2 regions of the Synergistes jonesii genome follow, and region 1 is predicted to be linked to the other one. Evidence: riboswitches for the same ligand, from Rfam matches in the RefSeq annotation. Region 1 holds a riboswitch; the other holds the start of a gene.
The links. Region 1 has a riboswitch for cobalamin ahead of EH55_RS09540 (GLUG motif-containing protein). Riboswitches for the same ligand answer to the same signal wherever they lie in the genome.
Positions count from the first base shown of each region.

Region 2: it holds a riboswitch for cobalamin, as region 1 does, so the genes downstream of both, EH55_RS10250 (methylmalonyl-CoA mutase family protein) here and EH55_RS09540 (GLUG motif-containing protein) in region 1, are expected to answer to the same signal.

Region 1 is NZ_JMKI01000037.1:101,759-109,633, forward strand. It holds gene rny (ribonuclease Y) at 1-1,451, opposite strand, end outside; gene EH55_RS09520 (hypothetical protein) at 1,615-1,905, opposite strand; gene EH55_RS09525 (ROK family protein) at 1,986-2,900, opposite strand; gene EH55_RS09530 (M55 family metallopeptidase) at 2,897-3,733, opposite strand; gene ychF (redox-regulated ATPase YchF) at 3,786-4,880, opposite strand; gene EH55_RS14460 (hypothetical protein) at 4,944-5,096, opposite strand; cobalamin riboswitch at 5,244-5,484, shown strand; gene EH55_RS09540 (GLUG motif-containing protein) at 5,648-7,875, shown strand, end outside.
Region 2 is NZ_JMKI01000038.1:31,991-39,865, reverse strand. It holds gene EH55_RS10250 (methylmalonyl-CoA mutase family protein) at 1-1,663, opposite strand, end outside; cobalamin riboswitch at 1,783-1,980, opposite strand; gene EH55_RS10240 (gamma-glutamyltransferase family protein) at 2,019-3,629, opposite strand; gene EH55_RS10235 (uracil-xanthine permease family protein) at 3,875-5,257, shown strand; gene EH55_RS13605 (glycosyltransferase family 39 protein) at 5,526-7,196, shown strand; gene EH55_RS10225 (DegT/DnrJ/EryC1/StrS family aminotransferase) at 7,197-7,875, shown strand, end outside.

The DNA.
Region 1 (7,875 bases):
ATATCGTAGGCAAGCTTCTGCATCTCGCCTTCGTCCGCGACTTCCGGCGCGACCGCCACGCGCACTTCGCGCCCCGCCTGTATCGCGTACGCCTTGCTCACGCCGGAGAAGGCCTTCGCGACCTCTTCGAGCTTTTCGAGGCGTTTCACGTAGGCGTCGAGGCTCTCGCGGCGGGCTCCCGGACGCGACGCGCTGACCGCGTCGGCCGCGGCCACCAGCAGCGCGTAGATCGTCTGAGGCTCTTCGTCTTCGTGATGCGACGCGATAGCGTTCACTATGTCGGGCGCTTCGCCGTAGCGCTTGGCGAAGTCCGCGCCGATCTTCGCGTGCGGGCCCTCTATCTGGTGATCCACGGCCTTGCCTATATCGTGCAGCAGGCCGGCTCTTCTCGCCTTGAGTTCGTCGAGCCCGAGCTCGGCGGCCATGACGCCGGCGAGATGCGCGACTTCAAGGCTGTGCGTAAGGGCGTTCTGCCCATAGCTCGTGCGGTAACGAAGCTGTCCGATGAGCTTCGACAGCTCTCCGTGCATGTTTTTTATGCCGGTTTCGAGCAGCGCCTCCTCGGCGGTTTCAATAATTTGCACTTGTACATCCTTCTCGGCGCGTTCTATTATCTCTTCTATGCGAGCAGGATGGATTCTCCCGTCGACGACGAGCCTCTCAAGAGAAAGGCGCGCGACCTCGCGGCGTACAGGGTCAAAGCTGCTGAGGGTCACCGCCTCGGGCGTGTCGTCTACTATAAGGTCCACTCCGGTGAGCGTTTCAAAGGCTCTGATGTTGCGCCCTTCGCGGCCGATAATGCGCCCCTTCATTTCCTCCGACGGCAGCGTCACCACGCTGACGACCGCGTCGGACGCGTAATCGACGCTACAGCGCTGGATGGCGGTAGCGAGTATGTCCTGCGCCTTGCGGTCGGCGTCGCGCTTAGCGCGCTCCTCGAGCTCCTTCAAGCGAAGCCCTATCAAATGATTGGCCTCCGCCTCCACCTCCGAGAGGAGCTGCGTGCGCGCTTCGTCGCGCGTGAGCTGGGCGATCTGTTCAAGTTTCTCGATGAGTTCCTGTTCCTGCGTGGAAAGTCTGTCAAGCTTTTCCTGAACCTGTTCGTTGCGGTTTTTCAAATCTTCTTCCTTGCGGCTTATGTTCTCGATCTTTCTGTCGAGGTTTTCCTCCTTCTGCTCCAGTCTGCGCTCGGAACGCTGCAGCTCTGCACGGCGGTCCTTCGTGTCGCGGTCGAGCTCCTGCCTCAGGCGTATCACTTCTTCCTTTCCCTCGGCGAGGATATCGCGCTTCGCGTTCTCGGCTTTTTTCGTCGCATCCCGGATGATCCGCTCGGATTCTGAAAGAGCGCCGCGTATTTTTTTCTCTTCGCTCTTCTTGTGATATGTGTAGCCTCCAAAGGACCCCGCTGCGAGCCCGGAGATCACACACAGCACTGCCACTGTGAATTCCATAATTTTCCTTTCACCTCATTATTCATTTGTCATGGTTCGCAAAGTGTCAGACGTAAAATCGAATTTAATGGTCAAGCAATGAATTTTATGCCAACATGCCTTATTTTACAAAAAAAACGGCGATTTCACAAGGGGTATAATTAAATCGGAGACGCGCGGAAGTTCAGCCGAAGTTCCGCTGTCCTCCGCCGCCAACGTCGCTCGGCCCGCCGGTGATCTCGGCCTTCTCGCGCGGCACGACGAATCTACGGCTGATATTCTCCAGCAGCGTTTCGCCGCCGGCCTCGTACCATCTCGCGAGAGCGGCGCCCTCGCCTCCGTAAACAAGCTCTTCAAAATCTTCCGGCCACGCCGTGCGCTTCTCTTCGTTCAGGACGTCGAGCCTTACAAAGCCGCTTGAGATTTCTATCGCGGCGCTCTCCGAGCCGCCGCTTTTTATCCTCACGATTCTCATTTCGTCTTCTCCTCCGTAGCGCAAATATTTTTGCGGGCGCGCTTACGGCGATGATTTTTTTACGGCCGGCTCCGCCTCGCTCACATCCCGCCGTCCAGCGCCGCCGCGCCCATCACCGCCGCGCTGCTTCCGAGCTCGGAGAGCAGCAGTCTAAATACGGCGCGCATAGGCGAGGGCAGGTACTTCGTCGCGCGGCCGCGCAGCTCGTCCGCCATCCCCTCCGCGCGGCTCATCCCGCCGTTGAGTATGACGGCTTCGGGGTCGAGCGCCGCGCAGATGGAGGCTATGCCGCGCGCGAGGGCGTCGAGAGAGGCCTCGATAAGCGCCCGCGCGTCGCCGTTTTTTTCGCGCATGCCCCATAAGACGCGGAAATCCCCCGGCAGCCCGCGCTCCAGCGCGCGTCTTTCGACCCAGTCGGCCGACGCCGCCTCCTCAAGGTGCCCGGCGCCGCCGCAGAAACAGCCGCGAAATCCTTCGCCGCACAGAGCCATATGGCCGCATTCGCCGGCCATGCCGTGCGCGCCGCGGATCAGCCTGCCGTTCGCCGCAAGCCCTGCGCCTATCCCGCTGCCGAGCGTGAGCACAGCGAAGTCGTCCATCCCTCTGGCCGCCCCGCAGATATGTTCGCCGACCGCCGCGCAGTTCGCGTCGTTTTCCAGCCTCACCTCGGCAGAGATCCCGCGGGCGCGCATGTCCCGCGCGATCAGCGTGCCGACGCGGGCGCCTTCGCAGCCCTTGAAGTTCGTCAGCTTCAGCACCGCGAGACGGTCTTTGCTCACGAAGCCTGGCACTCCTATGCCGATGAAACATTCGTCGCCGCGCGAAACCCACATCAGCGCGAGCTCCTCGACCGCGCGGAGCACCGAGAGGGGATCCCTTTCGCTCGGCGTCCTGACCGTCACTGGGGAGACGAGGCGCGGCGCCCCTCCGCTGAAATCGACTTCTCCGCCGCTTATCGTATGCCCGCCGAGGTCGATGCCGATTCTCTTGATCAAAACGCGCCCTTCTGCGCAGAAGCGCTTGCGATCACCGAATAGAGGACGCGGCGGAGTTCGAGCGCGTCCTCCGTCTCAAAGCGCAGAGCGCGCGGCGCGATCCTCACGGCGCCCGGGACGAGCGACGCGGCGTCGGCCTGCATCGTGTTTGCGAGCCCCACGTCGAGGACGTAGGGCGCTTCCATCGTAAAGGGGGAAAATTCGCCGGCTTTCAGTTTTTCGGCGGCGCGCTTCACGCCAGCGTAGATTTTTTCGCAACTTTCTTCCGGCGGCAGACAGAGGGCCGCCGCGTGGGCGAGCCCCTCCTTCACGGGAATCGTCTCCACATTCTCGCCTAAGAGGCTGCCGGCCTCGATGCAGAGCGCGCAGTCGCCGCTCACCGCTATGACCGGGACGTCCTGGACCCCGGCCAACAGCGCGTTGAAGCCGGCTTCGCCCATTTTTCTGCCGTTCACCGAGAGAGAGTAGATCGTCTGCTTGTCGTAGCTGTGGTCGAGCACGGCCTTTTCCGTTCCGGCCATCGCGTGATAGCCGAGGAAGACCGCGCCGCCGCAGCCGCCGACCTCCTCCATCATGCCGAGAAGCTTCGGCGAGCCGGAGACGAGGCGCACGCCGCGCCCCAAACGCGATATGTCTACGTTGGTCATCGAGCCGTGCGCGTCGTTCACTATCACGCGCTCCGCTCCGCCGTCGAAGGCTCCTTTGACGGCGGCGTCGAGGTCGTGCAGCTGCATCACGCGCCCGAAAGAATACTCCTGACCGCCGGGGTCGGCCTGCGCGGCCGACACGACGCCGGTGCAGCCCTCCATATCGGAGCTGATGTATATTTTCATTATAAAGAGGCCTCCTTGGCGGCGCGCGGGAAATCAAAGCCCGCGTCCGGCGCTAAACGTTGAATCTGATTTCTATCATATCCCCGTCCTTGACGACGTATTCTTTCCCTTCGAGACGCAGAGTCCCCGTTTTGCGGCATTCGTCAAGGGAATAATTGTTTCTCATGTAGTCGTCGAACGCTACTACCTGAGCGCGTATGAAGCCGCGCGCAAGGTCCGAATGTATCGTCCCGGCCGCGTCAACGGCGCTTTCTCCCTTATGCAGCGTCCACGCGCGCACTTCGTCGGGGCCGCAGGTGAAAAAGCTGACGAGCCCGAGCAGGCGGTAGGCCTCTTCTATCAGGCGTTCGCGCCCCGGCTCCGTGATATTCAGCCCTTCAGTGAATTCGGCGGCTTCCTCGGGGGCGAGCTCCATTATGTCCATTTCCAAGCTGCCGTAGAGCTTGCAGAGCTTCACGCCGCGCTCGTCGGCGCGCTTTTTCAGCCCGTCCCACTGCGGGATCTTCTCCTCCTCGTTCTGGCTTTCGTCGAGGTTGAGCAGGACGATCTGCGGCTTCGACGTGACGAAGGCGAAGCCGCGCAGCTGCCGCCGTTCTTCGGACTTCAGATCTATGGCCGAGAGCGGTTTTTCCTCCATCAGACAGTCGTAGCACTTCTCAAGCAGATTTTTTTCTTTATCTTCGTCGGACGTTAGCTTCTTCTTCGCGCGCAGCTTCGAGAGGCGGTTTTCGATCACCGCGAGGTCGCGGAAGATAAGCTCGTCGTCGACGATGTCCCAGTCGCGCAGCGGGTCTATAGAGCCCTCCGGGTGTTCGACGGAGGGATTGGCGAAACAGCGTATCACCTGAATCAGCGCGTCGGCGTCCGCGACGAAGGACAAAAAGGCGTTGCCGAGCCCCTCTCCCTTCCCCGCGCCGCGCGACAGCCCGGCCAGGTCGACGAATTCCACCTGCGCCGGCGTCTCCTTGCGCGGCTTGTGTATCCGCACAAGCTCGTCGAAACGTTTGTCCGGCACGGAGACGACGGCCCTGTTGGGGTCGGTCTTGCCTCCGGCGTAGGGCTTCACCTCCGCGCCCGCCCTCGTGATCACGTTATAAACCGTAGATTTTCCGCTGAGCGGCAGTCCCACTATCCCGCAATGCAGCATCGCTATCACTCCAATTTATGCGCCTATCGCAATTTCGCTTATTTACGCCGCGGCGCGCCGCCGCTATTCGACGTCCTTCATGCTCCGGTAGCCGTTCTCCTTTATAACTATCAGGCCGTCTCTTATCTTTTCGCCGATATCCTCGACAGATTCGCGGATATCGGCCGGGATGCCGCTCTTCGCTTCCACCGCCCAAACCAAGACGTCTATGCGCATATACTCGATTCCTCGGCGGATACATCGCCGAAGCCGTCGGGAAGCGTCTCATCCGCGCCATTTCAATTATACATTAAAAGCACCGCCGGGGCGCAGTCCGCACAGATCAAAACAGATTTAGGCAAAACAGATCGGCTCAAAACATTGACAAAGTTGTCGGCAGGTGGTAGTTTAGTTTTGATATGCAATGTAGCATCTTAATAAAGACATATCCGCGGAGTTAGGGAATCCGGTGAGAAGCCGGAACGGCCCCTGCCACCGTAATCGGCAAGCGGAGAGCGCGTAGATCGCTTCCGCAGACCGAGCCGCATCCAGCCACTGTCGAAAGATGGGAAGGCGCGGCTTGAAGGCCGAGAGTCGGGAAACCTGCCGCCGGATGTTTTGGCTTCAAATGCGCAGAGGGCGCACCGCGGCCGACCGACGGATATATATTTTTCGCGGGAGGAGGCGTCAGAGCCCCTCCCGCGTATTTTATATCCGGATCCAGGGCGGAGCCTTTTGCGCTTCTCCGCCGCGGACAATTTAAATCTCACATACAAGGAGGACGAGAAATGTGTAAACGATTTTATCTTCTCACGCTCGTGCTGGCGCTGTCCGCCGCGCTCCCGGCCTGCGCCGCGCAGAAGGCGGCCTGGATCGAAAGCGCGGACACGGCCTGGTACGAGAACGACAGGGAGGCGTCGGAATACGCGATAGACACCCCCGAGGAGCTCGCCGGGCTCTCTGTGCTGGTCGGCAGCGGCGACGCGGAGGGAGCGAAGGTCAACTTCAACGGAAAGACGATACGCCTGGCTAAGGATATAGACCTCTCCGGCCGGACGTGGACTTCTATAGGATGCGGGTACGGCAGCTTCCAGGGGGTATTCGACGGGCGCGGGCACACGATAGAAGGGCTCGGCACCGTAACGCCCTTCGACGAACAGGGCTGGTCAAACGGTTACGGCCTCTTCGGATGGGTAAGCGGCCGGCAGGCCGTCGTAAAAAACATCAACCTTAGGGGCGTCGTCGCCGCCTCCGGCGATAAATGCTCTTCGCTTGGGGCTGTTGTCGGCGGCATCGATCAAAACGCAGCGGTCGAAAACTGCGTATTTTCCGGCGCGCTCAAAGGCTTCAGCGGCGCCGCGATCGGCGGCATCGTCGGTTATAATTACGGTGGCAGCGTCCGCAGCTGCTCCGTGAGCGCCGACATCGCAACCGGCGCGACAAACGCGGAGGAAGCAAAAAAAACAAGAATCGGCGGCATCGCCGGCAGCTACGAATGTTACGAGGTCGGCCCATCCATTGAAAATTCCGTCTTTACAGGTTCCATCAGATACACGGACGGCTCCGCTTCGATGAGGGTCGGCGGCATTGCAGGCGAGAATTCTTCGGAACGCTGTATCATCCAGAACTGCGCCGTCTCCGCCGACATCGACGTATCGGGCGGCACATCGCCCTTCGGCTACGACCAGTGGATAAACTGCGCCGGCGGCGCAGCCGGCTACAACGGCGGAACTATCAATAACGTAGCGGTGACAGGCTCGGTGAAGCTGCACGCCGACGACGCGCAGAACGACGTGGCGGCGGGGGGGCTTGCCGGAGTAAACGTCTCAGGACAGAACATCCGCATAGAAAACAGCTCGCTCAGCTGCACAGTCTCGGTTTCAAGCCCGAACGCAGAAAAAACCTGGGCGGGCGCGATAGCGGGTTACAACTACGTATCCTCGTGGTCTCCCCATCAGAACCGCGGCATGATAATCAACAACCGCTGGGTCAAAAAGAAGGGAGTGCCGAAAGCAGCGGCCGGAAATTATAATGAAATAAGCGCCGACATAAGAGAAGTCTGCATCATAAGCAACGACGCGGTGGCGTCGGATTCAAAGCTGCCCGCAGCCGCCGTGCTCACCGTGCCGCTCGTCAGCCTCACGGAAAACAAATCCCTCACGCTTGCGGCAACGGTGTACCCCGTGACGGCCTGCAACAAAGACGAAGTCACGTTCCTGTGGAGCGTGAAGGACGGCTCGATACTTTCCCTTTCGGCGGACGGCGCTTCCGCGTGTATAAAGGGGCTCAAAGCCGGCTTCACGCAGGCGAGCCTCACCTGCGGCGGCCTGCTCGGCGGCGAAAACAGCTATACTCCCGCCACCGGAGCTGCGGTATGCCGCGTCAACCTCGACGGTCTCAAACTCTCGCCCGAGGCGATATCGCTCGACGCATCCGGCAAAAGCGCGGACATCACGGCGGAGATAGCGCCGGATGCCGACATCCCGTCGTATCCGGTGCTCAAATGGACGTACGAAGTGGTCTCCGGCGACGGCGCAGCGGCAGACGACATCATCCTCTCCTTTGGCGGGACAAGCCTCGCGGCCAGCGTAACGCTGAAGAACCACGTCCCCGGCGCCGTCTACCGCATCACTGCAGAGGCGGTAGACGATTCCTCGCTCAAAGACTCGATCCTGCTTACCGCCGCGCCCTCTGCGCCCTCCGGCGGCTCCTCCGGCGGCTGCAACTCGGGCTTTGCGGCTGTAGCGCTGCTTCTGCCCTGCGCGCTGGCGCTGGCGGGAAAGACAAAAAGGAAGAGGGCGGCTATGAAAAAGCCCCGTGCGGGCAAAGCCCTCCTCGTGCTGACAGCGCTGCTTCTTACGCTTTCGGCGGCTAAGGCTCCGGCGGCCGATTTCTGGAAGGCGGATACGGGCTGGTACGACGGCCCCGCCGCCGCCAAAGGCACCGCCGACGACCCCTACAGGATATCGGACGCGGAGGCGCTCGCGGGGCTCGCGGCGCTCGTCAACGCCGGCTC
Region 2 (7,875 bases), on a different contig from region 1:
GGGTTTTTCTCACGTCGCCGAGCGTGGCTCCCGCCATGTATGCGTCTATCACCGCGTCGACAAAGCCTTCGTCGCCGTCGTCAAGCGTCCGCATGATTTTTTTGAGGCATTCCGCCGCGTGTTTCCCGTCGGCCATCTCGCGGAACTCCGCTACGGCCTTAGACCTTTCTTCGTAGAGGGCCTCCCCTCTCGGCGAAGAAATTTCCAGGGGTTTCTCCAGCGTGTTCGGATACATATTCGTACCGACCGCGCGGTCCTTGCGGGTCGCGAGATTTTTCATGCGCTCCTTCAGAGTTTTTTCTATATCCTCCTGCACGCCGCCCGCTTTGAGCGCGCTGTACATGCCGCCGTAGCTCTCGACCTTCTGTATCACGGAGAGTATAGCGTTCGCGCACTGAGAGGTGAGGCGCTCGATGTACCACGAACCGCCGGAGGGGTCTATCGGCTGAAGCATGTCGAACTCCGTCTGGAGCATTATCTGAATGTTTCTCGCTACGCGTTGCGAAATCTCGCCTCCTGGGCGCACGGCGTCGTCGAAGCAGGTCACCTGCATCGCGTCGACTCCGCCGACCGCGCCGGAAAACGCCTGCGTCGTCGAGCGCAGGATGTTGACGTAGGGGTCGTAGACTGTCGGCGTAAAGCGCGAAGTGCGGGCGAAGATGTCGATCTTTCCGTACTTTTCCACGTCGACGCCGAACGCTTCGATTACCTGCGCCCATACCGTCCTCGCAGCGCGCAGGCGCGCTACCTCCATGAAGAAGTTCGTGCCGAGCGAGAAGCTGAATTTTATCTGCGGAATGCTCTTTTCGGGCTCTATGCCGCGGAGCTGCATCGCTCTGATGTAAGCTATAGCCGCGCTCATCGCGTAGCCCGTCTCCTGCGTCGCCGAAGCGCCGCCGTTGTGGTAAGCGTCGCCGCGAACGAGCAGCGTCTTCAGCTGAGGAGCGTTCTTCTCCGTCCATTTGGCCGCAAGGGCCATTTCGTCGTAGAGCTCGTCGATCGGCAGCGGCAGAGCGCCGTTCTCGGCAAGCTCCCCGAGCGGGTCTGCGCCGATGCAGCCGGCCGCCCTTTTAAACCTTTCTCTCTCTCCGTGCGCGCGCGAGCGCGCCGCAGTAAGCGCGAGCAGCGGGACCGCCGAGGCTCCGGCGTATATTTGCAGCGGAGTCTTCGTGAAGTCGAGTCCGTCGAGCATTTCGTCGGCGTCTTTCAGCGTCGAGAGCGAAAGCCCGCGGTAATCTCCTTTGAAGAGATCCTTATCTGGGTCGAGCCCGAGCCTCGTACATTTGTCGAGCTCAAAACTCAGCACGGTAGCGCCCTTCTTGAGCTCGTGCTTCACCGCTTCGTTGGCTTCGCGCGGCAGAACGTTCGCCGAGCCCTGAGCTATCTCCCAGGGAGACGCCATATAGCCCTCGCTCTTTGTGCCGCGCAGAAACGGCGCCTCGCCCGGCAGGCCGTCGACTCCCGGCAGCTTTTCGAGATCGTCGCGCGTGTAGATCGGCTCCAGCGTGATGCCTTCGTAGGTGCGGGTGTACATGCGTTTTTCGAAAGGCGCGCCCTTAAGGGCCGTTACCGCTTCGCCCTGCCATTCCTCCTTGCTGGGCGGCGCGAACTCTTCGAAAGAGACCGGCGGGAATCCGCTCGTCTTCACCTCTGTTTCGTTCATCCGAATGCTTCCCTTCCCTAAAAGTTGCGCGGGCATAAAAAAAGACCGCCCGCGGGCGGTCTTAACAGTTGCTGCGATCAAGTTGCTGCAAACGCACTGAGCAACCCCCGCCCGCGCAGGAATTGCCGCAACTTTGTGCAGAATGGTATCCTGGCTTGCCGTTCATCCTCCATCGCGCCTTCCCGAAAATTCCAGTGGCATAATGCGATCTCGTCGCGGCTTACAGTGGCGGGGCCGTTCAGGATTTTCACCCGATTCCCGTTTTCTGCAGCAATATTTTTATTTATGTTAATCATACGCTAAGTTGCGCCATTTCGTCAACAATTTATTTCGGCGCAAAACATTTTGCGAAATTTCAAAAAACTGCGACGTATCCGTCGGCCCTCGGCTCGGTCGCTCCGGCGAGCGCGCCGCCCTCGCTGCGGATTATCGCCTGACCGCGGCCGTACGACGTACCGTCGGCGTCGACCCTGACCTCGTGCCCCATATCGGCAAGCTCCTTGAGTATATGGTTGGGCACGCCCTGTTCGAGCGCGACTTTTTTCCCCGAGAGCCACTGGAAGCGCGGAGCGTCGAGGGCTTCCTGGGGGTTCAGCGCGAAGTCCGTCATGTTAGCGATCAGCTGCACGTGTCCCTGCGGCTGCATGAACGCCCCCATCACACCGAAGGGGCCGACGGCGCGGCCACCCTTTGTTATGAAGCCTGGGATTATCGTGTGATAGGGCTTTTTGCGCGGCGCGATGCAGTTCGGGTGCTCGGCGTCTAAAGAAAAATTATTCCCGCGACCGTGCAGCGCGATGCCGGTACCGGGGACGCAGAGCCCCGAGCCGAAGCCGATGTAGTTGCTTTGAATCATGGAGACCATATTGCCCTCTCCATCCGCCGTCGCGAGGTAGACCGTGCCGCCGGACGCGCCGCCTTTGGATGTGAAGAGCCCGGCTCTCTTCTCGTCGACGCGCGCCGCCTGACGCGCAGCGAATTCCTCTGAGAGCATCTCCGATACTTTTTTGCGCATGAAGCTGCTGTCCGCGACCTCGGCGAGAGATTCCGCGAAGGCGAGCTTGAGCGCCTCTATCTGCAGATGATAGCTCCGCGTGCAGTCGCGCTCTCCGAGCCGCAGCCTTTTCAAAACGTTCAGCGCCATAAGCGCCGTGATCCCCTGCCCGTTTGGCGGCATCTCCCAGACGTCGCAGCCGTTGTAATTCACCGATATCGGTTCGACCCATTCCGGCGCGTAGGCGGCGAGGTCGTCGGCGCGGAGGGCGCCGCCGCTCTCCCGTGAAAATTTGTCTATCCTCTCGGCGAGCTCTCCGCGGTAAAACGCTTCGGCGTCCGTCGCGGCTATTTTTTCGAGCGTCCGCGCCTGATCGCGGCAGCGCCATATCTCTCCGGCCTTCGGAGCCTCGCCGTCGTTAGTGAAGGCCTCGAATAGATGAGAAAATTTTTCCCCGCGCAGCTCTTTCTTCATAAGGGCGATGCGCCTCTTCCACAGCAGCGCCGCGGTCGGAGAGACGGGAAAACCGTTTTCCGCGCATTCTATCGCGGGCTCTATCGTCTCCGTCAGCGGCAGCCTGCCAAACTTCGCCGAGAGCGCCGCCCAGGCGGCCGGCGCGCCCGGCACCGTCACGGTATCCCATCCGTAGAGCGGCATGCTGCCGCCGTATCGCGCGCGAATCTTTTCCGCGTCGGTAAGCGCCGGCGCCCAGCCGCTCGAATTGAGCCCGTGCAGCCTGCCGCCGCTCCACACTATTGCGAAGGCGTCGCCGCCTATGCCGTTGCTTACCGGCTCCGTCACGCTGAGCGCCGCCGCGGTCGCGACCGCCGCGTCGACGGCGTTGCCTCCGCGCCTCATCGCTTCTACGCCGGCCTGAGCTGCGAGCGGCTGAGTCGTCGCGACCATCCCGCGCGAAGCGTATACGAGAGTGCGGCGCGACGGATATTTATAGCGCAGTGGATCGAATTTCATGGCAGATGACCTCCGCTGAAAAAATTTTTGACGCGCGACACCTTCTGAGCTCTGCTCTCCGCCGCGGCGCGCGCCCCTTTTTGCGTCTACGCGATAATTTTATCACGCGCCGGCTGCGCGGCAAAATGATTTTTGCACGGCGCGCGATTTGCCAGGCCGCCCTGTAGCCAAATCGCTATAAATCTCCTATAATACTTTCCGGCATAAATTTGCAACCGCTTGCAAAAATTCTTCGGAGGTGCAACATGGCAAAGAAAAAGTTGGTTTACGGCATTGACGACCGCCCGCCGCTGCCTATTATGATACTTGCCGGCGCGCAGCACGTTTTGACGCTCTTCGGAGCTACGACGCTCGTGCCCCTCGTTCTCGGCCCGGCCATGGGCATGACGACAGCGCAGATCGGCGCCTTTATCGGATGCGTTTATTTCAGCATGGGCATCGCGACGCTCTTCCAGACGCACCCAAAGATCGGCTCGGGGCTCCCGATCGTCCAGGGCTCGAGCTTCAGCTTCATCCCGCCTATCATGACGATCATCGGCGCGTATAAGGCGATGGGTCCCGACGTGGTTATGCAGTACGTCGGCGGCGCGCTGATCGCCGGAGGCGTCGTCCTTTCGCTTCTCGGCTACAGCAGGCTTATCGGACGCGTCAGAAGGATAATCACGCCGGTCGTAATAGGTCCTACGATAATGGCGATAGGCTTCTCGCTCGCGCCGACCGCCATTCAGTACAACGCGGCGAACTTCTGGCCGGTCTCGCTGCTCGTCGTGCTGCTCGTCTTCTTCTTCAGCCTTGTCAGCAAAAACAAATATTTCAACATATTCGCAATACTCAGCTCCGTCGTGATCGCGTATCTGCTCTGTCTCCTCCTCTCCCTCTCCGGAACCTTCGCGCCGGGGCACGCGGCCTACATCGACCTGCAGAGCGTCTACGACGCGCCGTGGTTCCGCTACAAGCTCTTCATGCCGTGGGGCGCCCCCAAGCTTTCGGGGTTGGCGATAGGTGCTATCGCGGCCGGCTTCTTCTGCGTGATGATCGAATCTATCGGCGACTACCACAACTGCTCCTACGCGGCCGGCATCGACGACCCTACGCCGGAGCAGATCAACCGCGGCATCGGCGTCGAGGGAGCGATGTGTGCACTCTCGGGGCTGCTCGGCTCCGTGGCTACGACCTCCTACACTGAAAACATCGGACTCATCGGCCTTACCGGCGTGGCGAGCCGCTACGTCGTGCGCGCCGGCGCCGTTATTCTGATACTGCTCTCGCTGATAGGTAAACTCGGCGCCCTCATCGCGACGATGCCGACGCCCGTTATCGGCGGCGCTTATATCACGCTCTTCGGCACGATCGGCGCGCTCGGCATACAGAACTTGATGCGCGCCGACATGGGCAGCCAGCGCAACGTGCTTATTGTCGGCTTCGCGTTCTTGATGGCGCTCGGGCTCCCCGGATGGGTCGAGCCGAACCAGGCGCTCTTCGCAGGCGCGCTCGGCACTACGTTTGGCGGCATGATCTGGGCCGTCCTCAAGACGCCAATGGCGGTGGCCGGGATATTGGCGGCGCTGTGCGACAACCTCGTTCCCGGCACGCCGGAGGAGCGCGGGATAGCGGGCGGCTCCAAATAGACGCGGCGGCCGGCGGCGCCTTTTGCCGCGCCGCTCGCCGCTGGGATTTTAAAGCCGTTGCACGGAAGAGACGCGCGGCGGCTTTTTCCCCGGCGGAACGCTTCGAGTATGTAAATGTTTTGTAACAACGCCGCAAAAAACGGAAGGCCGCGCCTTGCGTTTATTTTTTTAATTCGCGCCGTGGTGTATTATTATTGAGTTTGATGAGGATGACTCGCGCTGCCGCGCAGTGCGCGGGCTGCCGTGAAAAAAGAGGTGCCGTTGCCGGGTGTTTTCCCCGATATTTCGCAGAAATCTGTTTTTTGCCGCCTCCATTGCGGCTCTGCTTCTTATATATATAGCTCCGCTCGGTTCCTATCCTCTGATGGAGCCCGACGAGGGACGCTATGCGGAGATCCCGCGGGAGATGATCGAGAGCGGTAATTATATAACGCCGACGCTCAACTACGTGAAATATTTTGAGAAGCCGGCCTTTCTCTACTGGATGAACGCAGCCGCCTTCCACCTCTTCGGAGAGAACGAATTCGCTGCGCGCATCGGCTGCGCGCTCTGCGCGCTCGGAGGCGCGGCGGCCGCCGCGGTGTTGGGAGCTTTCATCTACGGCCGCGCCGCGGGCTTCCTTGCCGGCGTGGTCGCCGCGACCTCGCTCTTGTATTTTGCGATAGGCACGATAAACATAACGGACATGCCGCTGTCCTTTTTTCTTACGCTCGCCTTCGTCTCCTTCTATATAGCGCACGTCAAGGAAGAGAAAAAGTATTATCTGCTTTTTTATTTTTCCTGCGCGATGGCTCTGCTTACGAAGGGGCTGGTCGGCGTAGTGCTGCCGGGCACGGCGATCTTCTGCTACATTATAGCGACGAGGCAGTGGAAGCTTTTTTATAAGCCGCTCTGGCTGCCGGGGATAATTTTATTTTTCGCGGCGGGGGCGCCGTGGTTTTATCTCGTTTGCAGAGACAATCCAGACTTTTTCAATTTCTTCTTCGTACGCGAGCATTTCGTTCGCTACGCGACGAAGATGCACGGGCGCTACGAGCCTTTTTGGTTCTTCTTCCCGCTGATTCCCGCCGCGCTCGTGCCGTGGACGGCCTTCCTCTTCGCGCTCTTTGGTAAAGGGAGCGTCGTGCGCTCGCCGCGCGGCGGCGGGGAGCGCCGCGCCGTAGTATATCTGTTGAGCTGGTTCGCCGTGATATTGCTCTTTTTCTCCTTCTCCGATTCAAAGCTCGTCCCCTATATCGTCCCCTGCGTCCCGCCGCTCGCGATACTGATCGGCGCGGACGTCTTCAGGATGTTCGAGGATAAGGAGTGGCACGGCTTCGCTCTGCCGACGCTGGCGCTATTCAACGGGCTGCTGGGGGTCGCGCTCCTCGTCTATTCCTTCGTAGGTAAAGAGATCGCCGCGGCCGACGCGCTGCCGGTCGCTGCGAAGACCGGCTTCGCGCTGATAGCGATGCCGGCCGCGGCCTGGTACTACACTTCGCGCGGCGGAAGGGGCTTCAAGCCGGCGATAAGGGCGCTCGTCCTCTGCTCGCTGCTCTTCGTATGGGGGATAGAGGGCATTTACGGCATCGTAGCGCCTCAGCGCACCATGAGAGACGTCTCCGAGCTGATAATGAAGGAATCGGAGGGGAGCGAGACGATAGCCGCCTTCGACGAGGTGTTGCAGGGCATACCTTTTTACACTAAGCGCCGCGTGATGATGGTCGGCTCCCCCGGCGAGCTCGAATACGGCGCGGCGCAGCCGGAGGGAAGGGGCTGGTTCCTTACGAAGGAGGAGTTTATGCCCCAGTGGAATAGCGGCAAGAAAAGCTTTATACTTGTCGTGAAGAACGGCGATAGGCTTGAATACCTTTTCCCGAAGGGGAAAATTCGCGCGGCGAAGCGCTTCGACGTCGGGAAATATGTCGTTCTCTTCAACAGGGAGGAGCGCAGGGAATAAATGAGAAAAGAATTTCTGCCTTTTGCGAGGCCGAGCGTGAGCGAGGAAGCGATAGCCGACGTGGCCGATTCTATCCGCAGCGGCTGGCTCACGATGGGGCCCAAGACGATACTCTTCGAGAAAAATTTTGCCGGATACGTCGGCGCGAGCTACGCGCTCGCGGTGAATTCCGCGACGGCGGGGCTGCACTGCGCGCTGACTGCGCTGGGGATAGGCGCCGGCGACGAGGTTATAACTACCCCCATGACCTTCGCCGCAACGGCCAACGCGATACTCTTCACCGGCGCGAAACCGGTATTCGCAGACATAGACAGGGAGACTCTCGACATAGTGCCGGAAAATATAGAGCGCGCGGTCACGAAAAAGACGAAGGCCGTCATGCCGGTGCACTTCGCCGGAACGCCGTGCGATATGGACGAGATAGAGGCGATCGCTGACGCCCACGGCCTCGCCGTCGTGGAGGACGCGGCCCACGCCCTGGGGGCGGAGTACAAGGGGCGCAGGATAGGGGCCGACAGGGGCGCGCGCCGCTTGTCCGTATTCAGCTTCCACCCGACGAAGAACATCACGACGGGCGAGGGCGGCATGGTCTGCACGCAGGACGAAGATCTCGCCGAAAAAATAATGATGCTGCGCCAGAACGGGATGTCCAGGGGCGCGTGGAACCGCTACGCGGCGA